Regions from separate parts of the Specibacter sp. NPDC078692 genome, predicted to be linked through region 1. Evidence: riboswitches for the same ligand, from Rfam matches in the RefSeq annotation. Region 1 holds a riboswitch; each other region holds the start of a gene.
The links. A riboswitch is a leader RNA that binds a small molecule or an ion and turns the genes downstream of it on or off. The one in region 1 is predicted to bind cyclic di-AMP.

Region 1 (7,448 bases):
CCGCGCAACGATCCGTCGCGGGATTCACCAATTCCCCGGTAGTCGAAGGTGACGGCGGTGAAACCGTTGGTGGCCAGGAATGCGGCGTAGCGGTGGTAGTAATTTGCTTTCACTGCCGTGGCGCAGCCAATGACAACCGTCCCGAGCCGCCGGGTCCCAGGGGCCACGTCAAATACCGTGCCGTGCAGTTCCCGACCGTCGGCACACTTGAACACCGTAGCCGAAGAAGTGCTCATTTCCAGGGCAGAATCATGGAGGGTAGCAGCTCCCCCATTTTGGCGCCGTGCGGCGGAACTGCCATGACGCCGTCGGCCGCTGCGAGTCCTCGCATCATGGCCGAATCGGTGTGGGCGACGGGTGAAGCCAACCCGTAGACCAAGCGGTAAGGCATGATGCGGGTGGGTCCCTGATATTCCTTGATGGGTGAGCCGCATGGCACCTCGCTCAGCGTCGGCATGGGCAGGCTTCCGAGGCGAGCTAGCAACGGTGCACCCAAGGTCATGAGTCCCACCATGGCGGCCAGCGGGTTGCCGGGCAAGCCCACGATGAACCGTCCGTCGGGCAGCTCGGCCAGCAAGGTGGGGTGGCCTGGGCGCATGGCAATGTGCGGAATGTGAAAGGTGCCACCCATGGATTCGATGGCGGCACGTAGGAAGTCAGCGCTGGAATGTCCTGTTGCGCCGGTGGTAATAACGACGTCGGCCGGGTCGTCTTCGTCGTCGGCCAGGGCGTCCAGCATGGAGGCAAGGTTGTCGGCTGCGCGTTGCAAGCCAACCACCGTCCCACCGAGCATCTCAACCACGGAACCGAGCTGAGGCGAGAAAGCGTCGCGCACAAATCCGGGTTCTGGCAGACCCGAGGGCACCACCTCGTCACCGGTCAGGACAATCTTGACGGCAGGGCGGCCTAACACCGAGAGTTCATCGAGGCCACCGAGTGCCGCGAGTGAAACATGGGCCGGGTTCAGGGTAGCGCCTGCGGCGATCAGCAGTTCCCCTTCCGCAGCCTCCTGCCCGGCGGGGCGGATATGCTGCGCATTCTTCGGCTCACCGGGACGAGCGTCACCTCCGCGTACTAGGATCGGCAGTCCGTCGTCGTCCTTGGCAAGCTCGCCCGCTTCGCTGCGCAGCACAGCTTTAGCACCAGTAGGAATCAGGCCCCCTGTGACAATGGGGACGGCCTGTCCTGGTGCCAGCCGCCGGCCAGGCTCTGCCAGAATCCACGGAGGGCTACCCGCAATGGCCCAGCCGTCCATGGCCGAAGAGGCGTAATGCGGCATAGCAAGACTTGCGAACACGTCTGCGGCAAGTATCCGGCCCACAGCCATGCTCAGCGGAACTGTATGTGCAACCAGCGGTTCTGCCGCATGCCATGCAGCCTCCCGCGCTTCCTGCCAGGTATGTGGCAAAACTTTGCCGGGCACGGCCTCGGGTAGGACAACCTCGGCCTGTGCCCTCGAACCTCCTGCTGAATCAGCGGGCACAGTGCCAGCAGTTGGTTCCCCAGTTGCAGCGGTCGGCTCGGTAGCAGCGGTAGCAGCGGCGGCCGCGTCATCCATCATGCCGGTACTAGTTTCCCTGGGATTTTTCGCCAGCATCCACGGCAGGCGCATCCACGGCAGACGCTTCCACGGCCGGGGCCTGTGCCGCAGCCAGCTTCTTGGCCAGCCCCAGCGCAGCCTTCATGGCCACTGGTTCAGGTGCTTGGCCCGATCCCGCCGCCAAACCTGCCGCCAGCCCCGCCACAAAAGTAGTCAGAGGCGCCGCTGGACGAACGATCGAATGCGCAGCGACACCAGCAACATTCAGGACCGCGTGAATGTCCACGTCGAGGTCGCCAATTTCAAAGGCCTCCAGAAGCTTCTGGGTCCACTCTTGCAACAACTCGTCATGATTTTCCAACAGTCATCCTTCCGCACCGGCTGCTCCCGCAGCGATCCCCTGCGCACGAGCATCCGCCCAAGTGTCAATGTCCGCCGTCAGCTCTGCTGGCACGACGAGTTCCTTCATGTTCACATTAGCAACCAGCGCGAAAACCGAGGCATTCTCCAGACGGTGCGCCGCCCGCGCCGTGTCAGCCGCGGCCCGCAACTCACGCAGCGGATAGACGGCGGCCAAGGGCTGCTTCTTCCCGTCAGCCACCGCCATCACGCCCTGCCCAGGAGAACAGTCACCAGATGCATCCAGCAAAAGTCGCGCCACCGCACCGGCCCACGGCATATCGCACGCCAGAACTAGCACGTGTCCGCGATCGGCTGCCAGAGCCTCAATCCCGGCCGCAATCCCGGCCGCAGGACCGGAATACGGTGGATCTTCCTGGACTGCCATCGCCTGGCCTGCGTGTTCGGCCGTCGCCAGCCAGCCTGCAATCTTTTCTACGGGACCTACGACGGCGATGCCGCCTTGCGCTGTCGCCACACCGTCTGTTTGGGCTGGGGTGGACGCGGAAGTGAGCTGCGTTGCGGTGCTCCGGCCGGCGAGTAAGCCCACGACGGCATCAACGGTGCGTGCCAAGAGTGTTTGGCCTTCCATTATGAGCCCCGCTTTGGGTACGCCACCCAGTCTGCGCGAGAGCCCACCAGCGAGAATCAGTGCTTGCAGAGGTCTCTCTTGATCGCTAGTCATATGGCCATCGTATCGGTCGCGCCAGCGGTGGCACTCACCGGAGAATAATTGTGCACTCACTAAAAATTTGCAGGAACTACAAATAGAATTGAAGCTGTGCTCAACGGAATCACGTGGCACTGTGCACACCTTCACAGGAATCAGCATGAGCGTGAAAACAACGCAGTCGTCGTCCGAGGACGAATCGCTCCCCAACGCTCAACACGCTCAACATGCTCAAAACGCTCAACATGCTCAGGACACCCGGGACACGCTGCGCAATAGAAAGCGGGCCGCCACACGGCTGTCCATTCGCCGCGCGGCCATTGAGCTTGGCCTTCGTCACGGCTATGAGAACGTCACCGTCGAGATGATCTGTACGGCTAGTTCCGTCTCCCAACGAACGTTTTTCAACTATTTCGGCAACAAAGAGGGCGCCTACGTCAGCCCACGGAGGCCGCTGCCGACCGCAAAGCAGCACCGAGGTTTTCTCGAAGGTGGCGGGACCAGTGTTTTTGGTGGGTTGTTCGGGCTGATCTCAACAACCTTTATCGAGGCCGAGACCGATCTGGAACTGTTTCAAGCCAGGCATCGGCTCATCCACCAGACTCCCGGGCTGCTGGAGCGAGAAAAAGCCAAGATCAGCGAGACGGAAGAGATCTTTGTGGGCTACATACTGGAGCGGTTCCGCCATGACGGGCGCAGCACCACAGAAACCCCGGATCTTGAGGACGAGGCACACATCGTTGTCGCCCTCGTCTCAGGTGCCCTCCGTTTTGCCCTGCAAAAATGGGCCGCAGGAAATTTCACTGCCAACCGTGAGTCCTTGATGCAGACCACCGCTGAGCTCATCCAGCGCATCACCGCCAACGAACACTGGCCGTGAGCAGCCACTAACAGTCAGCAGCGCAGTACTCAACCACTGCCGCACCATCTCCTCACCCGGCGAGCCACCGCACAAGCCAGCACTCCTGAGCAACAGCTGAGAAACGCCGTCGAACCTTCAGCCGTACATTCATTAGAGTCATCAACCCGCAGCCGCCCGCACCTCACACGGCCGCTAGGAAAACATCATGACGTCAACTACTAACACCGTGGATCAACTCCCAACGTCCGACCGCCGCAGCATCCTCCTCGTTTTCGCAGGGCTGATCCTGACCATGCTGCTGGCGTCGCTGGACCAGACCATCTTCAGCACCGCGCTTCCCACGATTGTTGGCGAGCTCCATGGCGTCAATCTCATGCTGTGGGTCATCACCATTTACATTCTCGCCTCCACCATCATGCTCCCCATTTACGGGAAGCTGGGTGATCTCCTAGGACGCAAAGGCCTGTTCATCGGCGCGATCTCCGTCTTCATCCTCGGTTCAATCGTGGGTGGTTTTGCGCAGGACATGACGTGGCTGATCATTGGCCGCGGCATTCAGGGGTTGGGAGGTGGCGGTTTGATGTTGCTGTCCCAGGCCATCATTGCCGACGTGGTCCCTGCCCGTGATCGCGGACGGTACATGGGCATCATGGGCGGCGTGTTTGCGGTGTCCTCGGTGGCTGGTCCGCTGCTAGGCGGCTGGTTCACTGACGGTATCGGTTGGCGGTGGGGCCTCTGGATGAACATCCCCTTGGGCCTGCTGGCCATTGTTTCCGCCGTGTTCTTCCTGCGGCTGCCCGCCCATCCCAAGGTTAAGGCCCGTGTTGATGTGGCTGGCATGGCATTGTTGGGTATCGCATCAACGCTCTTGGTTCTAGTGAGCACCTGGGGAGGGACAAAATATGCGTGGGCTTCGGTGCAAATCATCGGCATGGGTGCCGGCACTATTGCTGCCGCTGTGCTGTTTGTCTGGGTAGAGAGCAAAGCCGATCATCCCATCATGTCTTTGCACTTGTTCAAGGACCGCAATTTCAATCTGACGACGGCGGCCGGCCTCATCACCGGGATTGCCATGTTTGGGACGCTGGCCTATATGCCCACATTCCTGCAGATGGTGACCGGCGCCAATGCCACGCAGGCGGGTTTCTTGATGATTCCCATGATGATGGGGTTGCTGGTCACTTCGATAGCTTCGGGACAATTGGTCAGCAGAACCGGACGGTACAAGTGGCTGCCCATCACGGGGATGTTCATTGTGGCCGGCGCCCTGATCCTGCTCTCAACCATGACCGCTAGCCTGCCCGTTTGGATCATCTGCTGCTACCTGGCCATCATGGGCATCGGGCTGGGCACCTCGATGCAGATTCTGGTGCTGATTGTGCAAAACCAGTTCCCGAACTCCCAGGTGGGCATGGCGACTGCGTCCAGCAACTACTTCCGTCAGATTGGCGCGTCGTTGGGATCAGCCGTGGTGGGCAGTCTCTTTGCGCACCGGTTGGCAACGCTGCTCACGGAGCGGATTCCTGCGGGTAGCTCTGGTGCGCAGGGTTCCGGCAGTATTAACTCGCTCACGCCCGCCATTGTTCGGGGGCTTCCGGAACAGTTGCGCCACATTGTGGTTGGGTCCTACAGCGATGCGCTGACACCAATTTTTGTCTACATGGTGCCGTTGCTGCTGTTAGCCGGGCTCTTGTTGCTGTTCGTCAAGGAGATCCCGCTGGCCACAAGCATCAACCGGGGCGGGCCGCTGGAAGGGGTTGAGGCTTCAGAAAGGTCCCAGGTGGACGGTTCCGCAGCCCGGGAAGCCACTAACCTTTTGGATAGCCTGTACGGCGCGACGTCGCCATTGATACGGAAGGTGCAGTCATAGTGGCCCAGCCCGGGGTTGGCGGCTTCGGGGATCCGGGCCGGACGGGGACGATCGGCCGCCACGCCAAGGTGCAACGAGCTAGAACTCAAGCAGGCGAGTAGATGCACCGTTAAATGCCAAAGCCCCGTCAAAAGACAGGGCTTTGGGCACAAAAGCTGGTATTACTTAGTGACCCACAGCAATGAAGACGGGAGCGGAAGCTCCATAAATAGAAACTCCTGCGATCTTAGTGGTTCCCTGGTAACCGCCGTGAACTGCCTGGCCGTTGCCAATGTAAACAGCGATGTGGGCCAGACCCACGCCACCGTCTGCATAGTAGATCAAGTCGCCGGGCTGTGCTTCGCCCTGAGATACTAGACGGCCCTTGTTCAGGTAGTCACCGGGCCAGCCAACCCAGGAAATCCCAGCGGCAGACAGAGCGTTGCGAACCAGCGCGGTGCAGTCCTGGCCAATTCCGAGCTGACCCAAGGCAGCACTGGCAATGATCGCGCCAACGCCACTCGGGGCTACAGACTGGGTTGCAGCCGGCTCAGGCGTTGAGACCGTTACGGCCGGCGCTGCGGCCGGTGCTGCGGCCGGTGCTGCTTCAGCAACCGGAGCTGCAACTGCAACTTCACTGGACTGCGCCTCTACAACTACCGGCTCTTCAATGACAGGAGCCGGGGTGGAGGTGATGGTGGGTGTAGCGAAGGAAATCTTCACCGTGGAAGCTGCCGTGATGGCGGAAGCGAGTTCCGTGTTCAGGTTCAGCGTTGTGGCACCGTCCGAAGCGCGCTCCACTGTGGGAGTTGCGGCGTTTGCGGCGATACCGGAAGTCAGTACAAGCCCTGAAGCTGCTGCGATGACAGCAGCCTGACGACCAACCCCGCCGACATTGAAACTGACGGCTTTCGTGAGGGTGGAGATCGGACTGGTCTTAACAACCTCGGCGCGGTGGCGCCCGAGGGCAGTGTTTGAAGCCAAGAAGGATTCCTCTCCCAAAGCCTGCGAGGTAAGCTGTCGGATTCGGATGGGAGTCACCCGGCCGCTCCACGTTGTCCCACCCAAGGAATTTCTTCCCTGCCAGTGACTGAACGCTTCGCGGCTTCACCCCTAGGGTTTCGCAAAACCGCTGCGAATCCCGATTATTGGTTCCCCCGCCCCTGCCAGACGATTGATACGAACGGACCATGAGTAGTGGCAGAGCTAGGCAATCGACTCATGGGCGCCGACTTGATTCGAAGTTGGCGCGATTACGACGGTACAACAGTTTTTTCTCAATGTCACGTTCAGGTCACGGTCGTGTGACTAAGTCGTAACTATGGAGGCCCTGTGGAGGACTTACAGCCAACCCTTAGGATCGACAACTTCGTCGTCGATGATGACCTCGAAATGCAGATGGGGGCCGGTAGAGGCGCCTGTGGAGCCACTGAGGCCCACAACATCTCCGCGTTCAACCTTCTGGCCAACCTGCACCAGATTGGCGCTCATGTGGTTGTACGAGGTTGAGAGGCCGTTGCCGTGGTCGATAACCACGCGATTGCCACCACCGAAGTCATGCCAGCCCGAGAAGGTAACGGTTCCACCAGCGGCGGAAAGTACTTCTGTGCCGCTTGCGACGGCGTAGTCCTGGCCGGTGTGACGCTCATCGATCTGGCCGGTGATGGGGCTGATGCGGTTACCAAAGGGTGAACTCTCAACCAAGGTCAGCAGGGGTGCCGAGAGGGTCCCTTTGGAAGCCTGGGGCGTCACGTTGGAGGCGTTGACCTTGAGGGTTTCTTTGAGCTGACCATCAGGGTTCAAGGCACTGCCGATTTCCGGAGTGGCGAAGGTGATGGGGATCTGCGCGCCTGCTGTGACCAGTGTTTCCGCGGAAACAGCTGCTGCAGTATCGAGGTGAAGGTCTTCGGAAACCTGCGTGGAAGGAAGCGTGACAGCCAGGACTAGACCCGTGGCCGCCATGGCTACGCCCATTTTTTGGCCGGCGCCGCTGGCGACTCCGGCACGCAGCAACTGGGCTACTGCACTACTTGTTGGGGCACTTGCACGCTCTGCGGCAATTGCTTCCCGGCGACTACCGGGTACTGACAACAGCTCATGAGTTGCCAACGAAGACGCACGACGGCGT
Region 2 (7,448 bases), on a different contig from region 1:
CACCGCCAGACAACCCGTTCGACACCAACCACCCTGGAGAGCTTCGGCAGCTATCCGCGGGCGGCTTTGTCCAGCCGCCCGCTCCTGTGCCAGGCGTAGTCGACGGGCGCCGATTTCGCAGCGCCTGAACTTCCATGCCTCGAAGTTCCATCACCGGGCAATTGGGCGCCGCGACACCTGAGGAGAACCCCGAACCCATAATGGCCGCCGGGCAGCGTACGCTCAAAGCCACGCGCCCGGCCGCAATCCATGATGAAGTCCTAGATGAACGGTGTAGGGTCCACCGTCTGTCCATCAACTACGACCTCAAAGTGCAGGTGGCATCCCGTGGAATTGCCCGTCGTGCCGACTCCAGCTATCGGGGCGCCGCCATTGACCTCCTGCCCAACACTGACCCCAATGGAGTCCAAATGGTTGTAGGTGGTCTTGATCCCACCACCGTGGTCGATAACGATTCGATTTCCGCCACCATACGGGCTCCACCCAGCTTCCGTCACGGTACCTGAGCCTGACGCAAATACTGAGGTGCCGCACGCGCCAGCAAAGTCGATCCCTGTGTGCAGTTCCCCTCCCGCCCCAGTCAGCGGATTGACCCGATACCCAAATGGTGAGGTGACCGTCAGCTCAGCCAACGGAGGGCGAAGCCCTGAGGACGGCTGCGCGGGCGTTGGCACAGCTGCTGGCGCCTCTTCTGGCGCCAGTGTGGGAATTGGCGCCTCTTGGGCAGCCGCCGGGTGCAGGGCGCTCGGCGGCGTTGCTGCCTGGGCTGGCTTGCTGGACACCAGTGGCTTAGCGAAGGACACCACGACATCCTGATCCGCCGTTATTTTCGGTTGACCCGAGGACATAGACACGTTGGCGGTCACGGCAGGCGAAAGATGATTGGTCTCAGCGTGGGCGGCAGGAAGGGCAGTCAATGCAATGAAACCTGCTGCTGCGACAGCCATCGTCAATGATTTCTTGCCTGTGAAGGGCTCGATAGTCACGTCAGGGGCCGACGCCCAGTGACGTCCTTTGTTCGACGTGTTGATGAGTCTTGATTTGGTCGCGCGACGGCGGCCATGCTGGCGGTGGGCAGGCATAAATGAGGTCCTCTCAACGCCTACGAAGTTAGCTGTCGGATTCGGGCGAGGTAGGCCCGGCCAGTCCAACGCCCCGCCATATAGGCAGTGGTTTGTTGAGCAGGCTTCACCCCAAGGTGCAACAAGGCACCGGTAGTGGTTCCTCCGTCCCCGTCGCAAAAATGAACGATCGCGGACCGCCGACGGGGTTTGGCGAAGCGGCCCACGAAATACCCGTTAGGGGTATATATTTTTTCAATCCTAACGGACAAGAACCAAAAGTTATAATTTCGTTACACATGAAGTTCGGTGCCCAGGCCACGTCACCTTTCACCACTGGCTGACCGCCGGTCCGACCTCCACATACCCGGGATCAATTCACTTGGACCCGCGGAAACCCAATCCTCTCAATTCCTCGTCTCTGGCAGTCTTCCTCAGGTTGGCAGTTCGGCTCAGGAGATGATCCAGCTTCGGGCCGGCCGGGAATGCTAGTCGGCGGCAAATAGCGGCCAGATACAAGGGCAACTAGGCTCCCGCCCAGGACAGAAAGCCCCACAAATTCATATTTCACAGCCCTCCTGACCCCTCGGCCAGCCAGGCCAAATAACGCAGTTCGTTGAAAATATGCTGCCCCTTTAGGGCAACAGCTGAGATGTCATCAACCATGCCGATGCACCTGTAAAAGTCGTACGCGCGGCACTGGCTAGCCTCAAGGGTAAAATTTGCCCAGAGGCCGGCAAGCATACCGACTCGGTCGCCGCGAATCTCCAGCTCACGTAATTCAACGAACATACCTCGACCCAACGTCTATACGGATGGCGACGGCCTGCCCATTGCCGCCCGGATTTCTTCCATTGAGCCAGATCGCCGATTCCCACAGTAAGCCGAACCTCATCAGCGCGTCCTTGCGCGCCGCAATTCAGAATCTGTGAATGTCGGTTCGGTGCGGTGGTTCATTGATGGTTCGGTTTGGCGGTTCTTGTTGCAACCGGGGCCGCAGAGTCGCGACTTGTCAGCCCATCAGAGTCACGGCATGGTCGGACAGGTGTTCGGCCCCGCTGAGGTGCCAGGCCAACGGGCAACCTTGGAGCCAACCAGACCCTCGACCAGACGCACGGGGCCATGGGCACCCGCGACCACCGAGGTGGGATGTTGATCAGAGGTAGCGGCAGACCTGGTCAGCGGAGCAGGAATCCGGCTCCAGTTTGCTCGCCTTTACATGGAGCTGGGAAATAGTTTCCCTGAGGGCCAGAAGCTCGGCGATCTGAGCATCGAGTTCGCCGAGGCGCGCCCCCAGCAGGCCCTGGACGTGTGAGCACGGCGTCTGGCCGCCCTCACGGATCTTCAGAATCTGCCCGATCTGGGCGAGGGTGAGCCCGGCGGCCTGGCCACGGTGGATGAACCCGACCAGCCCCACGGCATCCTCGGCGTAGTCCCGATAGCCGGAGGCCAGGCGTTCGGCCGGGGGAAGCAGCCCCGACTCTTCATAGAACCGCAGTGTCTTGGTCGTGGTCCCGGTCGCTTCCGCAAGTTGTCCGATCCTCATATTCGACGATTCCCTTTCAATGGCGACCACACTTGACATTCCACTGTACTGGAAGGTTCATGATGGTGCCTAGGATCTTTTGAACCACAGGGAAGAAGGCGTCTGGAATGACAAACGAAGAATTCGACTTGGCGATTATTGGTTCCGGCGGCGGCGCTTTTGCGGCCGCAATCCGGGCCACCGGATTGGGCAAGCGCGTCGTGATGGTGGAACGCGGCACCGTAGGCGGGACATGCGTGAACACCGGGTGCGTGCCTTCGAAGGCGCTACTGGCCGCCGCGGAGGCACGCCACCTGGCGTTGGATTCGGCCCGTTTCCCCGGGGTGGCGGCCTCGGCGGGTCCGGTGGACATGCCGGCCCTGATCCAGGGCAAGGCCGCCCTGGTGGAGTCTATGCGGACGGAGAAGTACGTCGACCTGGCTGCGGATTACGGCTGGGCCATGATCGAGGGGGACGCGTCGTTCACCGGGACCCAGGACGCACCGCTGCTCCGGGTCGCCTCCCCAGATGGTGCCGTGCGAATGATCGAGGCCGGGCACTACCTCGTGGCCGCCGGGGCCGCGCCCTGGGTTCCCCCCGTTCCCGGGCTGGCCGAGGCCGGGTACCTGACCTCGACGACGGCGATGGAACTGGCGGAAGTGCCCGAATCATTGCTAGTCCTAGGCGGGGGCTATGTTGCCCTGGAAATGGCGCAGCTTTTCTCCCGGTTGGGCTCCCGGGTGACCATGCTGGTCCGTTCCCGGCTGGCCTCGCAGGAGGAACCGGAGGCAGCCACGGCGCTGGCCGGGGTGTTTGCCGACGAAGGCATCCGAGTGGTCCGGCGGGCCACCGTTGACAGCGTGGCGAGCGATGAGGCAATCGGAGGAATTCTGGTCTCCGCATCCGTGGCTGGCGGAAAGGAAGTATTCCGGGCTGACCGGCTGCTCGTGGCCACGGGGCGCCATCCCGTGACCGAGGGATTGAACCTTGACTCTGTCGGAGTGGAGTCCGGGGTGTATGGGGAGATCGTTGTCGATTCCCGCCTGGCCACTTCAAATCCGCGCATCTGGGCCGCCGGGGACGTGACCGGCCACCGCGAGTTCGTTTACGTCGCGGCGGCCCACGGCGCCCTGGCCGTAGACAACGCGTTCACCGACGCCTTGGCCGAGGTCGACTACCGGCACCTGCCGCGGGTCACCTTCACCAGTCCAGCCCTCGGGTCGGTCGGAATGACGGAGCAGGAAGCCGTCGCTGCCGGGATCCGCTGCGAGTGCCGGGTCCTGCCCTTGGAATACGTGCCGCGAGCCGTGGTCAACCGCGACACCCGCGGCTTCATCAAGGTTGTCGCCGAGCGCGACACCGGACGCATCCTGGGCATCTCCGCGGTGGCCAAGGATGCCGGGGAAATCGCCGCCGCCGGCGTCTACATCCTCGAAGCGGGAATGACCACCGCGCAAGTCGTCGCCGCGTGGAGCCCCTACCTGACGATGGCCGAAGGCCTCAGGATCGCTTGTAAGGCCTTCACCACCGATGTCTCGATGCTGTCCTGCTGCGCCTGAGCCGCAACGCTCGAGTACGTCCAAGACTTCGGCTATTCCCAAGCCCCATTCGTGGTCAGCGACCACCACCACTGGTCAGGATTCAACCCCACCGAGATTGAACGGCTCCGGCTCGCCATTCAATATTCACCCCCAACCGGAGATCCAGTACCGCATGAAAACCACATGCGACACTCCCCTGCGCCACTGCCATACGTCCAACTTTTCCCTACTCACCACCGCAGCCAGATCCCATCGCCAAGCCCGCACCCACAGCAAATTCACCCCCACCCTTCCATGCTGCAGCCGCAACCAAAGAATCCTTACACGCCTGGCATCCAAGGTCCTGGCCGTCGGTTTGCAGCACGACGCCCGTACACGTCATTGAAGCCCATTACTCCCATGAACTGGCATGGAAACTACAACTTGCGGCCAGTGCGGAACTCGCTGGCGCAATTCTCATCGCGCGCCTCGGCAAATCAACCCATTCGTCTCACCGCACCACGGCCAGCCCGCCTCGTCTTCGACCCAGTGCTAATCAGGGACCGATTGACGATTTGTGTGCATCAGCCCGACCAGCAACCTTCAAGGACGAACGAAACGGTCTTCGGCTGCCTCAGCACAACTCAAAGAGGTCGAACCCTGATGTCAGGGCGAACACAGCACTCGAAGACGGACGCCATACTGCTGTGACGTCGACCATGCCGACGATAAGAGTGCGTGTGTTGTCACTGCGTACCCTGGCGGCGATTTTTTTGCGAGCGCCTTTGCCAGTCTTTTTAGAGAGAGGCTCGCTCCCAGGACCAGCCAAATCTCTCTTTCAGCACCATGGTTCTGCACCACCCTGTTAATCCGGTTCCAATACTCCTCACCACTATTCGATGCCGTCCCGGCCCTGTGTCGGGTCGTTGCCCCATGAATCCCGTCCGTCCAAGGATTGGTCCAACTAGTTGTAGACGGGCTCTCCACGTTGCCAATCGCGAGGTACTTCATGTTCTTTACCGCCTGCGAAACCACTTCGTGGAGCGCTGATGCTGACACGTGAGACTTTTTGAACTGGGTTTTTCCCTTGGCATGAACGAAGATGACCTTTGAATCAGAGAAGCCAACAAAGTCAGCGATCTCGGTCCCCATATCAGTGCAAAGGATCGTCGACCCGGCGCCCAGCGCGTTGGGAAGGAGAGCCTGATCGATGATGCCGAAGACTGAGGCAGGGTCCCATTTGCCGTTTATCACGGTGCCCTTTTCGCCTGTCGACGCCTCTAGCCTGCTGTGTCCTGACACGATCGATAACAGGCCGTGACCTGCGTCGCGTTCCGTGGGTTCAAGGGACCAGAAGTTACCGTTCGAGTAGACGACGCCACTCTTGTCGGCAACTTTGAGGCCACGGGACCGTTGCACCTCATCCCAAAACGAAGCCTTTCTTCCGTGTTTGGATCGATAGGGAACCTCGAAGTCAGACTCCAAGTCGAAGCGTTTTTCTATCTCCGACCATGTAACCCGTGTTTTCATCGTCACGCCAGCAATAGTGGCGACGAAAGAACGATCACTCCCAACCGTCCCGCCCCATTTCTCCACCGTCAGTGGTGGTCCGTTGCTATCTATCGGTTCGAAGGAGTCTGGGTCAACGTCGATCATCACGTACGTAGGCTGGGATACGCCGGACGGGGCCGCCGGAGAAGAATATCGCCCTATGACACGCGACGGCGAGTTATTGGCGTCAAGATCCTGGCCGATCTCGGAGAACCAAGCTAGCACGTCGGCCAGCTTGCCCTCAGTCGGTCTTTGGTCCCGAACCCGCGCATTCTTTACCCCTGCGTAGCGGGTAACGTTATCGGGGCCTACCTTAATTGACCCCTTGGCGGTCGAGTAACCGAAGGTGCCTACGCCGACTTCAGGGGCGATGAGGCGAAGATCGTCGGCAGAGATGGAACGACCCCGCACACTCCATGGACCCAAGTCGTTGTTGACGAGAGTGACTGTAGAAATCCGAGCCGAGTCGGGTAAGAGACTAACGAGGGACTGTGCCGGGATAGGGTTTGTACTGTCCTGGACAGACCGGGGTACTGACGAACCAGAGTCAGCCACAAAGAGTCTACTACCGTCCCAGTGAACGAGCGCGTAGCCGAGAGACATCTCTACGAATGCCCCAGCGAGTAGGAGCGGTGAGTTCTCTACGGACAAATAGATCAGGACCCGGGTTGCTCTATCAGGCGCTGTGACGCTCAGGACCTGCTGGTCCTTTTCAATATGGTCAGCAGTGACCTCGTCCATTATCTGGTCGAGGTTGGGCGTCCGAGCGAGGTGGCGCACAGAGGCGTTGAGCCGAAAACGGAGGTGCTTCCACGCATCATCGGCACTCAAATCCACTTGCTCGCGAAACAGCCTATCCCAGTAGATCGATTTGGGCTGGGCGGCTAGGAGGGCTTCAATACCGGCAGGATCTGTGGCAACTTTATGAGGAGCCTCACCATCATCATAGCGTCGGTACCGATCCCAAGCGTCTTCCATCTCGCCGTCAAGGGCAAGCACATGTGCACTCGCATTACCTTGGCCGGAGCCCATTCGAAGTACGCGGCCGATCTGTTGGATTCGCGCCCGATCGTTGCCGAACCCCTCGTAGATCGCGAGAATGTTCAGTTTCGGTTGGTCAAAGCCCTCAGTAAGCTTGTGTTGGTGAACCCAGAATCGAATGTCCTCCGGTCGCTCGGACGGCGGCGGAACGCGCTTTAAGAGTCCTTCGTCCGCGACCTTCGCATCGAACGTCTCGTGGAAACCATACACGATGTGTCCTTGAGCTCGGAGTGCATGAACCATCGCCTCCACCGAGGCTTTGCTGGTGCAGCGAACGACCACCCTAGTCGACGCGGGTACACGCAAAATTTCGATCTTTGCACACAGCACTCTCGCAAAGTCAACCTCGTTGGTAACTGATTCAAGGATGTGGAATTTGGGTTCACGAAGGATTGCATCCTCCACGGCTTTGGCGTGGCTGTAGCGAAACTGGCAGTTCGAATCAAGCACGAAACGCTTGTTGTCATTGCGAAATGGAGTAGCGGTCATTAAACACGTGGGGAGTCCCGTCGCCCGCACGGCGACAGACCAGGTCGGAGCAGGCTCATAGTGACACTCGTCGACGATGACGCAGGAGAAAGCAATGAAGATTTCGGCCATCTTCGACGGGCTACCGCCTTGGGCCTTAAATATCTGAACGACCATCGCCATGGTCGTGACGTAGACCGTCGGCTCTGGATTGTCTACACGCACCTTATTCATAAAGTCTGCGGCACTCTTAACTAATTCCACGGGTGCCAATGACGCTGG
Region 3 (7,448 bases), on a different contig from region 1:
CACGCTCGCGCGCGTCGTGCGGATGGTCAGCGAAGCCCAGGCCCAGACCTCCCCCACCCAACGATTCACCGACCGGTTCCAGCGCGTGTTCGTCCCCGCCGTGCTGATCCTCGTCGTCGTACTGCTCTTCGCCGGCCTCGTCATCGACGAACCCTTCTCCGCCACGCTCTACCGGGCCCTGGCCGTCCTGGTCGCCGCCAGCCCGTGCGCCCTGGCAATCTCCACCCCGAGCGCGGTCCTGTCCGGACTGGCCCGCGCCGCCCGCGGCGGCCTGCTCATCAAAGGCGGCGGCCCGCTGGAAAACCTCGGCACCCTGCGCGCGATCGCCTTCGATAAAACCGGCACCCTCACGGAGGGCAAACCGGAAATGACCGACGTCGAACCGGCTGACGGCGTCAAGGAATCCGAACTGCTCAACGTCGCCCTCGCCGTCGAGTCGCAAAGCGACCACCCGCTCGCCTCCGCCATCGTGAGGGCGGCCCGCGCCCGGCTGGACGGAACACCCCTGCTCACCGCCGGGGCAGTCACCAGCATCACCGGTCGCGGCGTCAGCGCCGTGATCGACGGCGAAGAGATCCACATCGGCAAACAACGGCTGTTCACGGAAATCGACGGCTCGCCGCTGACCAAAGACATCGCCGACTCCACCGCCCGGTTGGAGGCAGCAGGCCGGACCACCATGGTCGTACGACGGGGATCCCGGTACCTGGGCGTCCTCGGCCTGATGGACACGCCCCGGGACTCCGCGGCGACGGTCGTCACGCAACTGCGCCAGGCCGGCATCCGCCACATGATCATGCTCTCCGGCGACAACCAGACCGTCGCCGACGCAGTCGCCGGCAAGCTCGGACTCGACGAGGCCCGCGGCGATCTGCTGCCCGAAGACAAAGTCACGGCCGTCATCGACCTGCGCGCCAGGGAACACAAGGTCGCCATGGTCGGCGACGGCGTCAACGACGCACCCGCCATGGCCAACGCCACCGTCGGGATCGCCATGGGCGCCGCCGGCTCCGACGTCGCCATGGAAACCGCCGACGTCGCGCTCATGGGAGATGACCTGCAACGGCTCCCCTTCGCCGTGAACCTCAGCCGCCAGTCCAGCCGGATCATCCGCCAGAACCTCTGGGCCAGCCTCGGCGTTGTTGCGATCCTCATCCCGGCCACCATCACCGGGACCATCGGCATCGGCCTGGCCGTCCTGGTCCACGAAGGATCAACCCTGCTCGTCGTCGCCAACGCCCTCCGCCTCCTGGCCTACCGCGAACCCAAAACCAGCTAGCGCTCCTTCAGCGGCGGAAAATCGGCGGTGACGTTTGTGTCTCAAATCTGACGGGAACCGGAGTTCTTACCGTGGTCGTCGACCACAATTCCCGGCGGCTGCTCTGGGCGGCACCGGGCCGCGACAAGGCCACCCTGCGCACTTTCTTCGACGGCCTCGGCGACGAGCGTTCGGCCAGGATCACCCATGTCAACGCGGACGCGGCCCCTGGATCACCGCCGTTATTGCCGAGCGCTGCCCCGATGCCATCCTCTGCGCTGATTCCTTCCAAATTGTCCAATGGGCCACCGAAGCACTCGACGAGGTCCGCCGGGGCGCTTGGATCGACGCCAACGAAACCGCACGGGGCGGCCAGCGCCCTCTCGGCCGGAGTGAAGAACTCCCGCTACGCGCTGTGGAAGAACCCGGAGAACCTGACCGAAAAGCAGCAGACCAAGCTCGCCTGGATCGTGCAGATCGACCCCGGGCTCGGCCGGGCCTACTACCTCAAGGAAGGACAGCGGCTGGTCGTCAAACTGCCGTACGAGGAGGCGGCCGAGGCCCTGGACTTTCGAATGGGCGGATCGAATCGTTGACTACGAAATTACGCCTCCTCACCCGGATCGCGTTCGGCTTCAAATCACCCGAGGCCCCGATCTCGCTGGCCATGCTCAGCCTCGGCGGTCCCAAACCCGTGCCCCCCGAGCGCGTGAAGCTTCTCCACATTCAGTTTCGCCCGTCCGCTTGGCTGCACCTCGATGCTGATCTTCGCGTCATCACCGGCTTCCTCGAGCCGCTCGGCCGTCTGCCGCCAGGTGGCATCCAGCACCTCGACTAACTCCCGCAGGTGCGCCTCGGCATCCTCCTCCAGGCTCAGTCCGGCCAGGATGTCCTCGCGCACCGCCTCCCACTCCGTTCCCATCAGCAGGCGGGCGCGTGGGTCCGACCAGCGGTGCGAGGGCGAGGCGAAGATGTCCCGACGCTTCAGGGCGCGGAAGAGCTGTTCCAGGACACACACTACGTACGCGTCGCGGTCCACCGTCCCCTCCGGTTGCTCGGCGTTCGCATACACCGCCTTGTGCCAGTGCGGCGGCACGAGCGTGTCGTCGATCTCCCGGGGCAGCAGCGGCTTCTCGCCGACCTTCCTGCGCGAGAGTGCTGGCAGCTTCTTCACCCCTGCCAAGATGCTTACCCCGCCGGTTGCGGCTTCCAGCGCCGAGGTCTCACCCAAAAGAGACAAGAACGACTTGACGGTGTTGTAGCGCAGTGCCGGCGCCCCGCGCAGTGCGGTTTGTGCCGAGTCTCCGTCTTGGAGCACCAAGGTCACTACCGTGGCGGCCGCGCCCGACATCACCGACCGGGGCGCGATCTCCTCCAAGGCCCGCCATAGCGCGGTCACATCCACCTCACCCCCGGCTTCCTCGATGGACTCCAGCTTCTCGAGGAACACCTTCGCTGCCCTTGCCACGATCCGTGCCGCATTCTCCAGCTGCGGCAGGGTGGACAGGCGCTGCTTGTCAGTGGCGCGCCTCGCGGTGCTGATCAGCCTGGTCGCCATGAGGATCTCGAACAGATCCAGGGCATCATCGATCGCCTTGGCCTCCAGATGGCGCATCACGGCGGTGAGTATCGCCGTGCGCTTGGGTTCCGCGGTCCGCTCCAACTTCGGGGCCTTGGTGCCCAGCCCGTACCGAGCCAGCACCGAGAGCCGGTTCGGCGGTATCTGTTTCAGCTTCAGCCGTCTCAGCCCGAAGGCGGCGATGTCCTCAACCCGCTGCAACGCACCCTTCATCGCGGTGCCGGTGGTCCGCGTTGGCGGTCGACGCATACGCTCCAGTTCCGAGTACCGGGTGTCCTCCGGTGTTTTCAGCGTGGCAACCAAGTTCCCGGGCAGCGCCGGATCCGCCCGCAGGGCGGCCTTGGCAACCGTGGCGTGCAGCCGCTTCTCGGCGATGGCACGGACCTCGGAAACCTGCCGGGCCAGCACGTTCACCCCGGGTAGCAGCACCCAGTGCCGACGCAGCCAACCCGCCGCGTGGTTGAACAACGCGACAGGTCCCTCGGCGTGCGTCCACGCCCGCCCGTGCAGGAACGCCCTGAACATCCGCCCGTGGGCGGGGTCCTCGTACTGGTGGTAGCCGTATGCATCGCGGATCACCCACGCGTACTCATACGCTGTCTTGGGCCGCTCGGTGTACTCCTTGAGGCAGGAAGGATCCTCAATCTCCAGCTGTTGCGCCAGATGCTCAACGACCGGCCACGGCACGGCCGAGGGGTTATCCAGGAACAGCCCGATGTACCGGACCGTGCACATCTGCAGGGCGAAGCCTAGGCGGTTGTGGTCGCCTCTTCGTTTCGCGATCAGGTTCCGGTCCTCGTCGTCGAGGAAGAAGAAGCGCTCCAGCTCAGGCCGCGTCGGTTCCTCGGCGAACCTTCCATAGGCCTGCGCCTGTTCATCAGTCAAAAATTCCACGGGCATAAGACTGACAATAGCCGCCCCACCAGCAATTGAACCGTCTCGGAAATTATGCCGCCAGTTTTCTGGCGGCATAATTTCCGGGACGGTTCATCATGCTTTCGTTCCGATAGGCAGCTCTTTTGAGACTGGTTCTGAGCGAGATCGGCCCATGGGCTAGGCAATCGGAGGGATGCCTTTGCCACTCTTGACTGGGCGCACGCCAAGGGGGTACCCACTTAGCGGCAAATAAATGCCTGCAAGTGGATACCCCCTCACCGCAAGCTGGTCGGGATCACAGAGATGAGTCCTGCACCACCAAATCGAAAGTAGGTCCTATACACAGCAAGTAATTTGCACCTGGGCAACCTTTTTTGCCCCACTCCGGACTGGGACGACAGCTCGGAGTGTGGGAATGCTGGCGAGGGAGGTCTAGACAAAGGGGTCAGGGTCGACAGTCTGGCCGTTGACCATGACTTCAAAGTGGAGGTGGCAGCCGGTGGAGTTACCAGTTGTGCCTGCTCCCGCCACTAGGGCTCCCTGGGTGACTTGCTGCCCGACGCTGAGTCCGATGTTGGCCAGGTGGTTGTATGTGGTTTGGATGCCATTGCCGTGGTCAATGACAATGCGGTTTCCTCCGCCATACGGGCTCCATCCAGCTTCTGTAACTGTTCCGGTGCCAGCCGCGAACACTTCGGTATTGCAGGTCGCTGCTAGGTCCAAGCCTGTATGCAGTTCTCCACTGGCGCCCGAGAGTGGGTTAGACCGGAACCCGAAGGGAGAGTTGACGGTCATGCTTGCTAGTGGCGGGCGCAAAGTGGTTGAAGGAGTTTCCGGCGCCGTTGTTGCTGGGGCCGGCGATGCAGGTTGCACCTCGCTCGACTGGGCTTGGGCGGGGATCGACTGGGCTTGGGCGGGAGCCTTCGAAGGTGCCGGCTTGCTGCTGATGGCCGGCGCGGCGAAGCTGAGTGCCACGTCTTTATTGGCAGTCACCTGTGGCTGGTTCTTTTCGATCGCTAAAGGCGCGGTTGAATCCAAGGTGTCAGGGTTGTGGGCGACGCCAGCGTGAGCGGCCGTTAAGGTGGCGACCATGATGAATCCGGAAGCGGCGATGGCGCCCATCTTTCGCCCGAGACGGCCTCGCTTCGGAACGGTAGCTGGAGGTAGGGACCAATGGCGCCCGGTATGGCGGGGAGCTGGCACGGACATTTGAGCACGGCGACGGCCGTGCTGGCGGTGGGAAGGCATGGTGGTAATCCTCTCGGCGCCGGCGAAGTTAGCTGTCGGATTCGGGCGAGAGTTCTGCCCGGCACATCTGATAACTGGTCGCAATTGCGATGGCCAGTTCAATGTGCTTCACCCCAAGGTGCGCTAGCGCACCACTGATGGGTCCTCCACCCCCGCCTAGGAGTTGATTGGACGTGGGCCGCCGGCGGGGTTTGGCGAAACGGTACACGAGCATACCTATGCAGATATGCCATAGCTAGTGAGCCACAGCCGTCACGGGAGCTACAGAACCACGGTGTGAATGACAGTCAGCTTGCCCCTGACGCTCGGGCGCTGCACAATCACTTCCGCATCATGGCTGAAAGCAACGGATCAAGAGATCAGACGGCGGTAGTATGAACGTATGTTCATATGTCTTTTATTTTCGCCTAGTAAGCTGGGCGGATCCTGTGAGGGTTGGGTGAGCATGGACTGATGTACTGACGCCAGCGTAGATCGCAGGACTTAGCTGGCCAATTCCTTCGCTCCGGCACAGACGCTCGTCTACTCGGATCTGAACACATCCTCGGTCTGCGGACGCTCCGCCCCTCCACTTCCCCACCAGACCTCATAGGGCACTCGCCAGCGGCACCACCCACTCGTAAGGATTTATGAAAATTTCAGACCCAGACCCGAACATGATGCCAGCCCCGTCCATGCATCGTGAGGAAGTCGCCGCGGGCACCAAGATGCCTCTGGGTGCCCGACGGCTCATGTTCATCGGTGGATTCTGCATTCCTGTAGGCCTAATAGCCACTGCATACATATTCGGCGCGCAGCTGCTACTTGTGGCTGGCATTGTTGCGGTGGCGGTGGCACTGTCATACCAGGACGGACAACGCTGGTTCGCCGGGTGGTCGTGGCTAGTAGCTCTCGCTGGAGCAGCGTGGTTGGTAGCAACTGGGGCCTACTGGCTGGCCATCATATCCGCCGTCGAAGCGTCGGGCCCGCCCACGTTGTTACCGACCATTCTTTTCGCCGTCGGAGTGGGTGCATTCGTTGTAATGGCCCTTGGAACCCTTTGCGGCTGTATTTCTCGTTATCTCAGAAACCGGCGGACAATGGCCGCGTGATGCATTGATGGTCGATCCCTGAGGCTTTGATCGAGGATCGACCATCCACCGTTGGCAACTGAAGGACTTGCTCCCAAGCGCCAACGGGTTTAGCCTAGGGAGCTTCGCTTTTGCGCAAGCTTCGACGGACGATGATCATGGTTCCAACAATGGCAGCCAAAATAGCTGCCGGTATTCCGATTGCCAAAACCAAGCCTCCTGCGTTTGATGATTCAGGTTGATCGGAGGTCACGTCAGAGGCAGCGTTCACCGCTGGGCTGGCTTCGGGCACCACTGTTGTTGGCGCTGCAGTGACCGTCGCGCCCTGGCTAAGGTCCTGAACAGTGAAAGCGTAGTTCCCCTCAATGGGGTGGCCGTCTGAGGAGACTGCACGCCACAACACCTTGTATTGCCCGGAGCTGCCGTTGGTGATCTTAGTGGAGAGTGTTGGACCTTGGATGGTGACCTGGCCGTCGCTGACAGTTTTCCCCTCCCCATCGGTGACGGTGATGAGACTGAGTTTCAGGCTTTCGGAATCTGCCGGAGGATTGGACAGTGTCAACGAGACTGAGCTGGGCGCTACGGCAACTGTGGCATCAACGCCCGGAACGGTGGATTCGAGCGCGTCATGGGCTAGTGCTGGTGCGGCTGCGAATGCCGGAATAAGTGCCGCCGCTGCCAAGGCCATGCGGAGTCGGTAGCGTCGAATTTGAAATTTTTTCATGGTGTATCTCTGCAATTCTGTTCTGTGTTCCACTGGATTATTCTTCAGTGCTTCTAAGTCGTTGGTGCGCTAGGTGCGTCGAAGTACACTCCGAAGGGCAATAGACCGTTCGGGAAACTAGGTCGCATCAACTGCGGGCGTGTAGGTGGGGCTATGCGGGCAGATGCGCTTCCGTTCGCGGAGGCCCCCGTGTTGACGGTTTTCCAAGGTACCTCCATCGCCGTGCGAGCGTACCGTATTTTGCAGTCAGGGTGCTCGATGTTGGAGCAACCCCAAAAGCTTCTGGTACCACAGCAAGGGGACGAAGCCAGCGCGCAAGAGCCCAAAGTGCGGCTTCTCCCCACGCCAGAACTATTGCAGCCAGTACTGTTGCTGCGGCGTGCAGGACCAGCATAAGTGGCGAATCAGCGGCAGCCAGGTGCTCAGTGGGGATCGTCTCGACTGCGGGCCTCGCCACGGGGCCCAGCACCACTCCGTGATGTGTCCCATTTTCGAACAAGAGAGTGCTGTCACCAGAAAATACGGAGAAGGCATGGTGCAGAGTAGTTTGGCCTGCAGCCAGGTACGCCACGAGCACCGGGCCCGTCATTCTTATGCCTGCGAGCAAGACTGCGGAGAGCAAGACAACACTCGAGAGGGCAGCCACAATTGTCGGTGGCGGCAGGTGGCCCCCTGCCATCAGGTGGGCTGCGG
Region 4 (7,448 bases), on a different contig from region 1:
AGAGGTCGAGACCTTCATTCGCGAAGCCCTAGGCGACTTCCGCTCCTTCAGTCTGGATTCGCCGTCGAGCAGGCAAAAGCGGATCGACGCGATCAACGCAGCGGCGGGCTTCGGAAGAGGAGTTTGACCATGCGCAAGGTGTACTCCATGGCAGCCGCGGCCGCACTGTTCACGGGTGCGGCCGTGACCGGCTGTTCGGGGCCTCTCGGGACGGCGCCGATGGGCTCGGCCTGCATGCCGCCACCGTTCTCACTGAGTGCCGATTCGGCTCAGCGCGGTGGCAGCTTCACTGTTCAAGCCAATGATGCCACCTGCAATCCGAGGTACGGCGATAGCGCCCAAATACACATTGAGGTGCTCGATTCCTCGGGAACCATAATTCTGGAGCTCCAAGCCCCCATGAACGACGCCGGCGGGTTCCGTACAGATCTTTTGCTCCCCGAAACTGCCGTCCCCGGCCAAGCAGTGGTCTCGGCTTATCCATATAACCTCGACTGGTGCGATGACACTGGACGGAACAACCGCGTGGGTGCCCCGCCCAATTCCGGAGCGCTAGAAATTCAGCGGGTCTCGTGCGTCATGCCGTCACAGTCGATCATGATTACGCCTTGACGGTGTAGCTACAGACGGTGCGGTCCCGGCGCCTACAGGCGGTGGCTGGCGAAGAAATTTTTCAGGAGAGCGGCGCATTCGTCCTCGCGCACACCGGGGAACACTTCCACCCAATGGTTGAGTCGGCGTTCGCGCAGCACATCAAATACTGACCCAGCTGCTCCGGCCTTCTCATCCCACGCGCCAAAGACCACCTTCGGAATGCGCGCCAGCACAATGGCCCCGGCGCACATGGTGCACGGCTCCAATGTCACCACGAGCGTGCAATGAGCGAGCCGCCATTCCCCCAACTTCGCGGCAGCCTCACGGATGGCCACCACCTCGGCGTGAGCGGTGGGATCCCCATGCGCCTCACGCTCATTTCGGCCCAAACCCAGGACTTCACCGTCCGGTCCGAGGACGACAGCGCCGATGGGGACATCCGCCGTGCGCAAGGCCTGCTGTGCCTGAGTAAGCGCAATACCCATCCACGCAGCATGCAAAGCCGTGGTAGTGGTCTCGATTCTTGGCAAATCTGGGGAATTGGACACGGCTCAATGGTAGCTTTTATTTATGCGCGTATTCGTTGCGGATCATCCGCTTATTGCCCACAAGTTGACTGTTCTTCGAGACAAGAACACGCCGTCACCGGTTTTTCGTCAGCTGACTGAAGAACTGGTCACGTTGCTGGCCTACGAGGCGACTCGTGAAGTGCGCGTGGAGCCCGTCAACATCGAGACGCCCGTGACCAACGCTATTGGTACTGGTCTGGTCAAGCCGACACCCCTGGTCGTGCCGATTCTGCGTGCTGGCCTGGGCATGCTCGAGGGCATGACCCGCCTGCTGCCCACCGCCGAGGTTGGCTTCCTGGGCATGGCACGCAACGAGGAAACCCTCGAAGCCATCACCTACGCCGAGCGTCTTCCCGAAGACCTCACTGGCCGCCAGGTGTACGTCCTGGATCCCATGCTCGCCACCGGCGGCACCCTGATCGAGGCATTCAAGTTCCTCTTTGACCGCGGTGCCGCGGACATCACCTGCATCTGCCTGCTCGCAGCACCGGAAGGCCTCGCCAAGCTCGAAGCTGCCCACGGCGGACGCGACAACGTGCACGTAGTTTTGGCCTCTATCGATGAGGGTCTCGACGAGAACTCCTACATCGTGCCGGGCCTCGGCGACGCGGGCGACCGCCTGTACGGCGTAGTGGACTAAGCACACTGATAGGAAATGCCACAGTTTGACGTTGTTGCCAGGGTTTGAACCATGGCAACAACGTCAAACTGTGGCATTTTTCGTATGCGGCGGCGCAGCTGATCTGTGGGCGGCGCAGGGAGGCCGTCAGTGGCGCAGCGGGGTCCAGCCAACGGGCCGTGGACCCGTGATGGCGGCCCTGTTTCTGTCGGCGTCAGCGGACCAGCCTTGAGCGGCCATGGTGCCAGGTTTACCCACCGCACCGCGAGCCACTCTGAATCCCACATCTTCCAGCACGGCATCCGGGGCGCTGCCTCGGCGGACCGACGCCCGGGCGCTCCACGGGCGATCATCCCAGCCGGCTCCACGCAAACTTCTGTAGTCACCGTAGCGGGCGGTGTCGGCGTAGTCCCAGCACCATTCCCAGACATTGCCGATCATGTCGAAGAGTCCGAAGCTGTTGGGTTCTTTAGTGCCAACGTCTTGCGGGCCGTCAAGACTATCCAAAAACGTCCAGGCAATGTCGGGCAGTTCACCGTACAGCGGGCCTGTCGAACCGGCGCGCGCAGCCCACTCCCATTCCGCTTCCGTGGGCAGCCGGAAGCCGTCTGAGTCGACATCCCAGAAAACGTCGCGGCCGGCGATGGCGTACGCGGGCGTCAGGCCAGCCAATTCCGAGGCAGCATTGCACCAGCCGACGGCGTCAAACCAGGTGAGGGGTTGCGCGGGGCGCCGGTCGAGCGCAAGTGGGGTTCCGGCGTCGTCAGCGGCAGACGCCATGGGGACCGCAGGGTTAGCAGTGGCAGTAGAGGAAGGGAATGAGGAAGTGAAGTTCGACGTCGGCCCGCTCACCAGATCCCACATGCCGCGGGTCAGTTGGGTCTTGCCGAGGGTGAAGGGGAGTAGTGCCTCGTCCCGGGTGATGCCTGAGCGGGCGTCGCGCAAGTGGACGGTGCCGCCGGGAATCGGCAGTAGTCCTAGCGCGGTAATCAGCTCGTGGCGAGCAGCGGTTTCATCAGCCATAGACTCGCCTTTCATGCGGTGCTAAGCGGTGCTAGGCTCGCGCTGAGCTGCGTTCGCGCTGTAGTTAGTACCAGCCCACGGATTCGGAGTGGCCCCAGGCCCCGCAAGGTGATCCGTAACGGCCTTCGATGTAGCCCAGGCCCCAACGGATTTGGGTTTCATAGTTGGTGGCCCAGTCGGATCCGACGCTTTCCATCTTGCTGGCTGGCAGCGACTGGACAATCCCGTAAGCGCCACTGGAGGCGTTCTCGGCCGTGGTGCGCCAGTTAGATTCGCGCTCCCAGAGCAGGTTTAGGCAGTTCATCTGGTCCGCACCCCAGCCGTGGGAACCCAGCTGGCTGGCCGCGAAAGCCTTCGCTGCGGCGGGGTCATCCACGGCGGCGGGGCGTGCAAGCGGGGCAGCTTCAGGGCTCGCCACGGGAGTGACCGCAGCGGCTTCGGGCTTGACCGGAGCCGCGGAAGGTGTGGTTGTGGGCGAAGCCTTGGAGCTGACGGTGATCCCGGAGAAGCTAATGGCTGCGTCCGACGGGGCAGAGATAGCAGTGGGTACGCCCTGATCAATGGCTGCGACCAGGCTGCGCGTGTCCGCGCCATCGGCCACAGGGTTCATGGTGTTTGAGGCCACCGATCCGGCAGCCATCAAGGCGCCCACGACGGCTACAGCGGCCATGCACTTGGCGGTGGTAGAGACAGCAGAAACGCTGCGCGGGGTGGCCGCACGGGTTCCCGTGCGGGCCGTTCCTTTGTGGACAGTAGCTAGGTCGCGAAGTGAGGGCCGGCTTGCTGGTTCTGCGCGACGACGGCCGCGCTGAGGTGCTGCAGACATGTGTGGTGCCTCTCTACGCCTGCGAGGTGAGCTGTCGGGAACGGACTAGAGAATCCGGCCGCGCAGCTTCCAGAGGCAGTATTCACTGCCTATTTTCGTTGCGCTGGCTTAACCCCAAGGGCTTCCATTATGGGAAGGCCCGTAAAGATTGGGTCCCCCGTCTCTGCCATGGATCTGGTGGGAATGGGCGGCGGCAGAGCTCGGCGAACCGTCCATTGATGCCAGAACCGGTAATGATTCAGAAGGCACTTTAGCCAGCGTAACCGAACCGAAACCATATGTCACATTATGGTAACGACCTTTGTAGTAGGCGACTTTTTGGCGGGTGAGCAAGTTGACATTTACTTAGCAATGCTAACGATCTATGATTGGAAGCAGAAGATACGAAACTTTTGTAACTAGGTAGATGAGCAACCATGACTGAACATTCCCCGCAACCCGTCCAAGATACTGACGCCCAAGATCCAGGGCACTTGGCCGCGGAACTGCGGGTGGCCGTGATGCGTACCTCGAGGCGGCTCCGGGCTGAAGCGGCGACAGGGGAATTGAGTCCCGGACGCTACTCGGTGCTGGCGGGGCTAGGGGAAGGGCCTCGGACCGTGGGGCAGTTGGCTGCACGGGAACAGGTGCAGGCGCCGTCCATGACTCGGATTGTCAATGACTTAGCGGCAGTTGATTTTGTCAGCCGGAGTGAAAATCCCTTGGACAAGCGCCAAGTATTGATCAGCATCACCGCTGCCGGGAGTGCTGCACTGCGCCAAGCGCGCTCCTTGCGAACCGCGTGGCTGGCGCAGCGAGTTGCCGCGCTGACCCCACAGGAGCGGAGCACTCTCCATGAGGCGGCCTTGATCCTGCAGGAGATGAGCGCCTAATGAGTTCAATGTTCCGAGCGCTCAAGGTGCGCAACTATCGGCTCTGGGTGACCGGTGCGCTGGTCTCCAACATCGGTACGTGGATGCAGCGAGTGGCGCAAGACTGGCTGGTCTTGACGGTTCTGACCAACAATTCAGGAACAGCCGCGGGAATCACCACTGGCCTACAATTTCTGCCCATTATTTTCCTAGGGCCCTACGCGGGGCTCTTGGGAGACCGCGTCAACAAGCGAAAGCTGTTGCTAGTTACCCAATCGGCCATGGGGATCTGTGCGCTTTTGTTGGGAATCTTGGTGGTCACGGGCTCTGTACATCTGTGGCATGTGTATGCATTGGCGCTCCTACTGGGTGTGGCCAGCGCCTTTGATGCTCCGTCAAGACAGGCGTTTGTCTCGGAAGTCGTCGGCAAGGAAGACGTCCCCAACGCCGTCGCACTTAATAGCGCGTCCTTCAATCTGGCCCGTCTTGCTGGCCCCGGTGTTGCCGGGCTGGTGATCGCGCTGGTTGGCACGGGACCGGCCTTCCTGATCAACGCCGCCAGCTTTGCGGCCGTGATCGTCTCACTGTGGCGGATGCGAGCCGATCAGCTCGTCCCTGCGGTGCACGTGCCCCGGGCCAAGGGGCAGATTCGTGAAGGGCTAGTGTACATTCGGCAGCGGCCCGATCTGCTCATGATCATGGTGCTGGTGTTCGTGGTGGGCACCTTTGGCATGAACTTCCAGATCACTAACGCGCTTATGGCCACCACTGTGTTTGACCTGGGGGCGGGGGAGTATGGGCTGCTGGGGTCGGTCATGGCAATTGGCACGCTGGGAGCTGCGCTGTTGGCGGCCCGGCGCCAGAACACCCGGATGGTGTACATCATTGGCGGTGCCCTAGGGTTCGGGATCACCGTTGGCGTGGCCGCAGTCATGCCGAGCTACGTCCTCTACGCAGTGGCTCTGGTACCGGTGGGGCTGGCCTCACTCACGTTCATGAATGCCTGTAACACCACCATCCAGTTGTCCACCGATGCGGCCATGAGGGGACGAGTTCTTGCCGTGTACATGGTGGTCTTGCAGGGCGGGACGCCCATAGGTGCGCCGTTGGTGGGCTGGATTGCCACTGAATTTGGGGCGCGCTGGTCCTTGGGGCTCGCAGCGGTTGTTGCTCTTCTTGCCGGCTTAGCCGCTTTGTTCCTGATGAATCGGCGCAACAACGTCAGGCTGCGGGACCAGATCAGGGGCCTACGCCCCCATTGGCCCGTCCTGGGCCTGCACCGTTCGGCCAGTTAACCCGTTCGGCCAGTTAACCCGTTCGACTGTCGGGCCGGTCAGGTGCGGCCCGCTTTATGCCTGCGAGTGGCCCCTGCTAGCGCGTACTCCATCCCGACACCTGCTTGTAAACTTCCGTTCACTTAGCGTGAAACTCTGGGAGGAAGCTGCACGCTTTGAGTAACTTGCAGGACCCACTCTGGGCGTGCGCTGGCAGTGAGAAAACAATTTTATCAAAAATGGACATATAGCCGAATAAACCACCACTGCTTAAGCTCTTTGAATCTTTTAATTCGGCATATCTTGCCTTTCTCCTCAAAAATGAGAGGAAAGCAACAATATTAGCTTGATCACAAATTAGATCACAATCTCACATGCTGGACACTTTGGGGCTTTGTTACTTGCAAGTTCGCTTTGTTACGTAGGACACTGACAAGTGTGAACACCCACTCAGTAAATTCTGCAGCCGCAGCAACTGTCCGTTCCGGAGCCACCGGAGGGCTTATGCGTGGTTGTCGAATGCAGGCCTAACTCACAGCCCTGATCACCGCACATTGCAATCATTGCAAACATCGGCGGATAGCAGTACAGCGGATGACGCTTGAAGCAATGTACGGCGTGGCAGGTACAAGTCTTGGCCCTTGGGTCGGCCTTGGAATACAAGGCAACATGGTTCTGGAGGGACAGAACCGCAGGAAGCATTCGCGCCGTAGTCACACGGCCATACAGCTAGGTAGTTCAATGTCAGTAGCATCCGGTTACGTCCACATCTCTGTCCGCAATGCCGCCAAGGCTGTTGCCCGCAACACCGGCCAGGGATCCTCAACTCGCAGCGCACAGCCCGAACACCTGGGCTTCCGTGCCGACGCTGGAAACGCCGCAGCTCGTCTACGCGCAGTTCCGGCCACAGACAGCAACCCCATGACAGCTCCCACCCCCGTGATTGCAGGGGCCGGCTCGGATAACCTCCGCGGCGTCAGCCCCGACAACGTGGCCCGCGGCTTCGTGCTCTACGTGGGTGTGGACGAGGATACGGCAGCGGCTGCTGGCACATCACTGGCCAAGCTTGCCCAGGACATCCGGGCGTACGCCCAAACTCTCGTCCCGCAGGCGCAGAGCTATGCCGCTGTGGCGATTGCCCCCTCAGACGCCGTTGGAACTGCGCTGGATGTAGTCCGCTCCACCTTCGGCGACCCCACAGTTGCCAGCCGCCAGCGCGCAGAAGCCGTGCGCATTCCCCCCGCCGAACAGCGTCCCACCGGCGTGCTGATCGATCTTGCCCGCCGCGAAGTCCACCTCGACGGCGACACCTTGAACCTGACCTTCAAGGAGTTTGAACTGTTGAACTACCTCGTGGAGAACGGCACCCGCACCGTGGGCCGCGACGAACTCCTCGAAGGCCTCTGGTCCAACGCTGATGAAGTGCCGAACGAGCGCACCATCGACGTTCACATTCGCCGCCTGCGCTCCAAATTGGGCCGCCTCGCCAACACCGTGCGCACCGTCCGCGGCGAAGGCTACCGTTTCTACGAGCACCCCGAAGTGGTTGTCTGGGCCGCCCCGGAATACTCCATCTAATCCCCACACCCTCCCACGGCTCGTGCCTCGGCGCGGGTCCCTCGGGTGTGTGGGCCCACCACACCCTCCCACGGCTCGTGCCTCGGCGCGGGTCCCTCGGGTGTGTGGGCCCAC

Region 2: it holds a riboswitch for cyclic di-AMP, as region 1 does, so the genes downstream of both, AB0O97_RS17690 (M23 family metallopeptidase) here and AB0O97_RS09940 (NlpC/P60 family protein) in region 1, are expected to answer to the same signal.
Region 3: it holds a riboswitch for cyclic di-AMP, as region 1 does, so the genes downstream of both, AB0O97_RS06235 (peptidoglycan DD-metalloendopeptidase family protein) here and AB0O97_RS09940 (NlpC/P60 family protein) in region 1, are expected to answer to the same signal.
Region 4: it holds a riboswitch for cyclic di-AMP, as region 1 does, so the genes downstream of both, AB0O97_RS08235 (transglycosylase) here and AB0O97_RS09940 (NlpC/P60 family protein) in region 1, are expected to answer to the same signal.

The regions. Positions count from the first base shown of each region.
Region 1 covers NZ_JBFBLV010000011.1:71,131-78,578, reverse strand. Annotated here, with positions in the region: gene AB0O97_RS09970 (alpha/beta fold hydrolase) at 1-236, opposite strand, end outside; gene AB0O97_RS09965 (molybdopterin molybdotransferase MoeA) at 233-1,561, opposite strand; gene AB0O97_RS09960 (DUF6457 domain-containing protein) at 1,569-1,901, opposite strand; gene AB0O97_RS09955 (NTP transferase domain-containing protein) at 1,905-2,624, opposite strand; gene AB0O97_RS09950 (helix-turn-helix domain-containing protein) at 2,770-3,489, shown strand; gene AB0O97_RS09945 (MDR family MFS transporter) at 3,677-5,341, shown strand; gene AB0O97_RS09940 (NlpC/P60 family protein) at 5,507-6,304, opposite strand; cyclic di-AMP (ydaO/yuaA leader) riboswitch at 6,309-6,510, opposite strand; gene AB0O97_RS09935 (M23 family metallopeptidase) at 6,662-7,448, opposite strand, start outside.
Region 2 covers NZ_JBFBLV010000035.1:110-7,557, forward strand. Annotated here, with positions in the region: gene AB0O97_RS17690 (M23 family metallopeptidase) at 261-986, opposite strand; cyclic di-AMP (ydaO/yuaA leader) riboswitch at 1,088-1,287, opposite strand; gene AB0O97_RS17695 (hypothetical protein) at 1,629-1,853, opposite strand; gene AB0O97_RS17700 (heavy metal-responsive transcriptional regulator) at 2,218-2,607, opposite strand; gene merA (mercury(II) reductase) at 2,715-4,145, shown strand; gene AB0O97_RS17710 (DEAD/DEAH box helicase family protein) at 4,773-7,448, opposite strand, start outside.
Region 3 covers NZ_JBFBLV010000006.1:25,042-32,489, reverse strand. Annotated here, with positions in the region: gene AB0O97_RS06250 (heavy metal translocating P-type ATPase) at 1-1,279, shown strand, start outside; partial or broken gene AB0O97_RS06245 (transposase) at 1,261-1,967, shown strand; gene AB0O97_RS06240 (DUF4158 domain-containing protein) at 1,899-3,737, opposite strand; gene AB0O97_RS06235 (peptidoglycan DD-metalloendopeptidase family protein) at 4,146-4,961, opposite strand; cyclic di-AMP (ydaO/yuaA leader) riboswitch at 4,967-5,168, opposite strand; gene AB0O97_RS06230 (hypothetical protein) at 5,591-6,052, shown strand; gene AB0O97_RS06225 (copper resistance CopC family protein) at 6,147-6,755, opposite strand; gene AB0O97_RS06220 (hypothetical protein) at 6,907-7,448, opposite strand, start outside.
Region 4 covers NZ_JBFBLV010000008.1:118,471-125,918, forward strand. Annotated here, with positions in the region: gene AB0O97_RS08210 (crosslink repair DNA glycosylase YcaQ family protein) at 1-127, shown strand, start outside; gene AB0O97_RS08215 (hypothetical protein) at 130-612, shown strand; gene tadA (tRNA adenosine(34) deaminase TadA) at 645-1,142, opposite strand; gene upp (uracil phosphoribosyltransferase) at 1,165-1,803, shown strand; gene AB0O97_RS08230 (SUMF1/EgtB/PvdO family nonheme iron enzyme) at 1,930-2,805, opposite strand; gene AB0O97_RS08235 (transglycosylase) at 2,870-3,631, opposite strand; cyclic di-AMP (ydaO/yuaA leader) riboswitch at 3,636-3,831, opposite strand; gene AB0O97_RS08240 (MarR family transcriptional regulator) at 4,048-4,503, shown strand; gene AB0O97_RS08245 (MFS transporter) at 4,503-5,777, shown strand; gene AB0O97_RS08250 (winged helix-turn-helix domain-containing protein) at 6,498-7,334, shown strand.